Regions from separate parts of the Sporosarcina sp. OR05 genome, predicted to be linked through region 2. Evidence: predicted binding sites of a transcription regulator. Region 2 holds the regulator's gene; the other holds the start of a gene.

Region 1 (3,433 bases), on a different contig from region 2:
GAGAAGTTTATGCGGCGTTTGAGTGATGTTTGCCGCGTTTGAGAAGTTTATGCGGCGTTTGAGTGATGTTTGCCGCGTTTGAGAGATGTGCCGCGTTTGAGAAGTTTTTGAACCGGTTTTATGTGAAATCAGCGTTTTAACTTGATAACGAACAGAGATTTTGTAGATGTTTACATAATTCGGCAGTGTTTCTGTTTCTAACAAGGTTAAAGTTCATGGGAATGATTTAGTTGTCTCTGTGCATCCTTTACAAAAAATGATAAACTCTAAAATGGATTAGGAATTCGCAATGAATAAAGTTGGTTTTATTGATTGCTTCAGGAGGATATGAAATGAGTAATGAAGATAATTTCTGGCTCGATTTACCGAAGCCGTTTTTTATATTAGCACCAATGGAAGATGTTACAGATGTTGTATTCCGTCATGTCATTGCAGAAGCAGGCCGACCTGATGTATTTTTTACGGAGTTTACAAATACGGAAAGCTATTGTCACCCAAATGGTAGAGATAGTGTGCGTGGACGATTGACGTTTACGGAAGACGAGCAACCGATCGTGGCACATATTTGGGGCGATAAACCGGAGTATTTTAAACAAATGAGCATCGATATGAAGAAACTTGGTTTTCGCGGAATCGACTTGAACATGGGATGCCCTGTACCGAATGTCGCTGCCAAAGGAAAAGGATCAGGGTTGATTAGAAGACCCGATGTGGCTGCAGAGCTTATCCAAGCAGCGAAAGCAGGCGGATTGCCAGTTAGTGTAAAAACACGTTTAGGCTATGTTGAAGTCGATGAATGGCGCGAATGGTTAGGACATGTGTTGAAGCAAGATATTGCGAACCTTTCCATTCACCTCCGCACTAAAAAAGAAATGAGTAAAGTCGATGCACATTGGGAACTGATTCCTGAAATCAAAAAATTACGGGATGAGATTGCGCCAAACACGTTGTTAACGATAAATGGCGATATTCCTGATCGTGCAACAGGTATGAAATTAGTGGAACAATATGGCGTAGATGGCGTCATGATTGGTCGCGGTGTATTTACAAATCCATTTGCCTTCGAAAAGGAACCTAAAGAACATAGCGTGAAAGAGTATTTGAATTTATTGCTTTTGCAATTGGATTTGCACGATCAGTATTCAACAGAAGCTGAACCTCGTTCGTTCAAACCGCTTCTCCGTTTCTTCAAAATTTATATCCGTGGATTTAGAGGTGCGGGCGAATTACGGAATGAGTTGATGAATACTAAATCGACTGATGAGGTAAGAGCTTTAATCCTTCCTTTGTTGGATAAAGAGTTGGAGTGACAACAAAAGAGAGTGAAAGAGAGCAAACAAACTTTCTTTCACTCTTTTTGCACTCTATATTTCCAATCAACTAACTTCTCGTTTGTTAAACCCGTCACTTCTGCTATCACTTCCTAAGCCGTTCCCTTTTTTTTCATTTCATTTGCTACTTTTTCAATTCCTAGCTCATAACCTTTCCTTATCCCTCTTTCCTCATAGGATATCGGCAGTTCCATGAGCTTTTGTGCTTCAGGAGATTGTTGAATTTCCTTCATCAGTTGCTCCTCCTCTTCGTCGTTTAATTGTAAATATGTTTCAAAGAAACCATACAAGAGTCTTTGCCTTGCTTCATCGAGTTTCATATTTGCCATCATTCGTAAAAATTCGAGTTTGACATAAATTTTTTCTCTTTCAGTATAGCTTTACTAAGCAGAGCTGCCGCGACTGGATTTTTAGTTTGAATGTATTCTCTCCAATTTTTCTTCTTCAAATGGAGTGTTTTATACTGAAATCGCATGACATCAAAGGAAGGGAAAGATATGGTGAATTCTTGGACGTCCCATTCTTGGGGATAACTAAAAATTGCTATTGGGATAATAGGCTTTTGATACTTGTTGTAAAGTAAACTAAAATAGCTAAACATGCGACGATTGAAATCTTCCTGTTTACTGTTTTGTGGCTCCACATGGACGATAACGACAGCATCTTCATTTTTCAACTTCGTTTGCACCGCAATATCAAGCCTACGAGTACTTCCTCTTATTAAGTCAGAATGTACTTCCTCAGAGATTGGTTGAAGATGAGCGAATTTAAGTTCTTTGTGAACTTCTGGGAAAAAAGCTAATAGAAATTCTTCAAAGAAAGTATGAAGCAACTCTTTAAACAGCTTATCGTGATTTGTGTAAGCCGATTGTTTTTCTCGAATGGACAACGTAGTGACCACCTCTGCACCCCCCATTAATTACGAACATATACTCTTAAAATATATTATCATACTTATCTGTTAATAAAATCTATTAGGAGCTATACGAATAAATTTATTTACCATATTGTATAAATAATATTTTAGTTGTATAGTTATTCAATATATTATTTCTGAAAGGAATGGACTGTATGGAACATATGGGACTGTTATCGTTAATTCCCCCAATTATTGCGGTCATTTTAGCGATCGTTACGAAAAATGTACTGATTTCGTTATTCTCCGGCGTGTTTGCCGGTGTGCTTATTCTTGTTGGCGGGAATCCGCTGTCAGCTACGACTGGCGTCATTGGAGAATACTTATTTCCCCAACTGACGGATAGTTATAATGCAGCGGTACTTGTATTGTTGTTCTTCATCGGAGGCTTTGTTGCTTTGATGGAGAAATCTGGGGGCGGAGCGGCCCTTGCTGCAGCATCCATGAAATTTATTAGAACACGAGCAAATGCGCAATTAGCAGCTTGGTTCGGTGGCATACTCATATTCTTCTCTGACTTAGGTACGCCGCTTATTGTTGGACCTGTTTTTGAAAAAATCTTTGATAAGGTGAAAATTTCGCGGGAGAAACTTGCTTGGATTATTGATTCCACAGCCTCACCAGTAGCTGTTCTAATACCGTTTATCGGGTGGGGCGTCTATATTATGGGATTAATTCGTGCGGAGTTTGATAAGTTGAATATTGCTGATTCAGAATTCAGCACACTTATCCAAGTTATCCCTTTTCAATTTTATGCGATTTTAACAGTTTTGCTTGTGCCGTTAATTGCCATTACGAAATTGGATTTTGGTCCGATGGCAAAAGCGGAACAACGTGTACGTCAAACTGGCCAGCTGTATTGGCCAGAGTCCAAACCGTTGCGGAAAGCCGAAGAAATGAAGGACTATACGACGGGGAGCCGTACAATTCTCATATGGCTTCCGCTTCTCGTATTATTTGTTACGTTGTTTGGATTGCTCGTGTCGAAAGGTTTCCCGGTAACGCCTGTTCCTGGAAGCGAATTCCGTGTGGCGTTAAGTACGGCTTACTTGTTTGCGGCGATTACGATTGTTGTTTTAATGATTGTATATAAAGTGAAGAAATTCAATGAGATCTTTGATATTTATACAGGCGGCATGCAAAAGATGGTGTATGTGGCGACGACACTTGTTCTTGCGTGGTCACT
Region 2 (3,433 bases):
TCAATTTAGAAGTGAATTACAATCCGTCATCGTCATCTGCTCACTGCAGATATTTAGGATTACGGGCTTCTTTCACTTTTTCAGGTGTAACATCATTACCTTCTGGATCAATAACTTTCACATTTTCGATTGTTTCTCGCATTGAAGTACGAAACGTTTCCAAGTATTCTTTCCGAAGTTGTGTTTGTTCTTTCGCTTCTTCCAATGTCAATCCAACTGTTTTTGACTTTTTGGACAACTCGTTAATTCGTTGAATCTTATCTGGTGATAACATTGAATTCCTCCTATCCTTTATCTTATGTGTACCTACAGCTAATTGCAGGTTAACAATGACCATGTTCTTTATTTTTCTCCACCGTTTCTTATTTTAGCACTACTATGCACACTTTTAGAAGCAGAACACTCTTCATTGTTTAGTAATCAAAATAAGCAGGAAGTGCATTTTATCAGCCTTCCTGCTCAACTTCATATTCTTTATATCGTCTATGTACAGTCGCTTTGCTCACGTTGTGGCCAAGTCCTCGTAATACACCAGCAATCTCTTCAAAAGTGAGTCCTTTCTTGCGTAAGGACACAATTTCTGTCAAAGGAACGTCAATTCGCTCTCGCCCTTCTACATTCCCTTTGTTTTTTAAATTATCTTCTGGCCGATAACCATCACGCACAGCACGTTTCATGCCTCTACGTATTTTAGCGTTATGAAGCTTTCGTTGGTATTCTTCAACAATCGCTAAAATCTCAAGTAGCATGTGATCCATCTCGTTTAATTTCATTGGACCACTATCATGGTTTGTAATGACAGTCGTATTCATTTTCATAAGAAGATGTAAAATTGCAACTCTTGCATTTCCCCTACCAAGCCTTGTTTCATCTTGTACTAAAAGCGTATCGATAGCCTCATTTCGGATACAGTCTAGTAAATCCAATAATCCTTCACGATCCATATCAAAACCACTATGCTTTTCTTTAAAAACATGGACTACTTGTAGGTTCATCTTCTTAGCAAGTTGTTGAAGTTCCTCTTCTTGTCTAGCCAATGAAGCTTCTTGTGAATCTTTTTCAGTACTTACTCTGCAATAAAGGACACAAGTCTTCAATTGAGATGTCAACATTATTCACCTGCCAACTCCGTTAGATTGTCGTCCGTAGACTGTATCGTTCCTGGTAATTTTAGCGTATCTCCGCTTTTTATCAAAGTAGAATGCATATTATTTAAATTCATCACTTCTTTAATCCACTTGTCTGGCTTTTCGTTCGGTCTATGTTTTTGTGCCAATCCCCATAGCGTGTCCCCTTGCACAACTTCTACTTCAACAATTGTACTCTCTTGTGTTTCTTTTAAAACAAAGAATAAAGTGAATGTCGAACTTAGTAAGATAATTGAAAGTATGTAGCCGTATTTTTTAACTAGCGTCACATTTAACCCCTCCAAGAATGTTTGTTCGGAATACTTGTTCCCATTATAGGACAGGTTTTTTCGCATGTCAACAAATCTTTCGAACCTTTGTTTGCTAAACATCCGAACACCTGTTATACTTATGATAAGAAATAACATTGGTTACGAATTTCTGTTCGTACAAGAGTACATTCTTTTTTACGTAAAAATGGAGGGGTGGAAAGATGAAAAAAATGTCGAAAAGGCAACAGGATATTTTGGATTTCATTAAAGATGAAGTGAAATCGAAAGGATATCCTCCTTCCGTGCGGGAGATCGGAGAGGCTGTCGGATTAGCTTCTAGTTCAACTGTCCATGGACATTTAGCAAGATTGGAAAGCAAAGGCTATATTCGTAGAGACCCTACAAAACCGCGAGCAATTGAAATATTGGATCCTGAGGGACTTGATTCGATGAAAGGCGGAGTCCTACATGTTCCACTTGTCGGAAAAGTTACTGCCGGTCTTCCCATCACTGCGATTGAAAATATTGAAGAATATTTCCCTTTACCTGATACATATGGTGCCTCTGATGATAATTTGTTCATGCTTGAAATTGTTGGAGACAGTATGATTGAAGCTGGGATCTTAAATGGAGACTACGTTGTTGTAAAACAGCAACATACTGCAACGAATGGTGAAATTGTCGTCGCTATGACAGAAGAAGATGAAGCGACAGTCAAACGGTTTTTTAAAGAAAAGGATTACTTCCGCTTACAGCCTGAAAATGAATCGATGGAACCAATCATCGTCAATCACGTTTCCATACTCGGAAAAGTTGTGGGCGTCTATCGTCAAATTCATTAATAAAAAGAGGATGTCCGAGTCGCTACCGACAGTGGACATCCTCTTTTCTATTATTTTGGTTGAATCATCTGATCGAGTAGTAATTTTTGCATGGAAGACATAACTGCCGCTTTTACATGTTCATATGTTAAACCACCTTGAATATAAGCTGTATAAGGCGGTCGAATCGGGCCATCAGCCGTCAGTTCGATGCTGGATCCTTGTATAAACGTCCCAGCAGCCATAATGACATCATCTCTATAGCCAGGCATGTATGAAGGTTCTGGCGAATAATGCGCATTGATCGGCGAGTTTTCTTGAATCGTTTTACAAAAAGCGATCATTTGTTCAGCGGTTGCGAAATTGACAGATTGAATGAGGTCTGTTCGCGGATTGGAGACATGTGGTGTCGTATCAAATCCATAACTTTCTAGAAAAGCTGCTGTAAATAACGCACCTTTCACCGACTGACTCACGACATGAGGTGCTAAGAAGAAACCTTGATACATTTCTAATAAAGTATCAAGTGACGCACCCGCTTCCGCACCAATTCCAGGAGAAGTCATCCGGTACGCACATTTCTTCACTAAGTCTGCCCGACCTGCAATATAACCACCAGTTCTCGCAAGCCCTCCGCCAGGGTTTTTTATCAGTGAACCAGCCATCAAATCGGCTCCTACTTCAACCGGTTCCTGCTTCTCCACAAATTCCCCATAACAATTATCAACGAAAACGATTAAATCTTCGCGAATTCCTTTTACAAAAGCAATCATTTCCTTAATTTCAGCAATGCTGAACGATGGACGGTCTGCATAGCCTTTTGATCGTTGAATGCCAATCATTTTTGTAGATGCATGAATCGCTTTTTTCACTTCTTCAAAATTAACGGAACCATTTTCAGTCAATGGTACATGTTGATAAGTAATGCCGTAATCGGAAAGAGAACCTGTATCTTCATCTCCCCCTGACACGATAGAGTCTAATGTGTCATAAGGCTTGCCTGTGATATAGAGTAATTCATCACCTGGGCGAAGTACTCCAAATAGGCTTAATGAAATTGCATGTGTACCAGAAATAATTTGATTTCGAACAAGGCATGCCGCTGCGCCAAAGACATCTGCATACACCTGTTCCAGCACATCCCGTCCATCGTCATCATACCCGTATCCGGTCGAACCCGTTAAATGAAAGTCACTGACGCGATTTTTTCTAA

The links. The regulator LexA, encoded in region 2, represses DNA repair genes until DNA is damaged. The targets are predictions, from matches to a motif close to CGAACATATGTTCG.
Region 1: NRI27_RS08195 (RpnC/YadD family protein) is a predicted target of LexA. The motif match lies at 2,254-2,267, and genes of this name have one in related genera.

The regions. Positions count from the first base shown of each region.
Region 1 is NZ_JANKJL010000003.1:229,975-233,407, reverse strand. It holds gene NRI27_RS08205 (tRNA dihydrouridine synthase) at 333-1,310, shown strand; gene NRI27_RS08200 (hypothetical protein) at 1,424-1,564, opposite strand; gene NRI27_RS08195 (RpnC/YadD family protein) at 1,660-2,220, opposite strand; gene NRI27_RS08190 (Na+/H+ antiporter NhaC family protein) at 2,403-3,433, shown strand, end outside.
Region 2 is NZ_JANKJL010000002.1:413,600-417,032, reverse strand. It holds gene NRI27_RS06285 (DUF896 domain-containing protein) at 41-274, opposite strand; gene NRI27_RS06280 (YneB family resolvase-like protein) at 447-1,112, opposite strand; gene yneA (cell division suppressor protein YneA) at 1,112-1,417, opposite strand; gene lexA (transcriptional repressor LexA) at 1,621-2,241, shown strand; gene NRI27_RS06265 (methionine gamma-lyase family protein) at 2,292-3,433, opposite strand, start outside.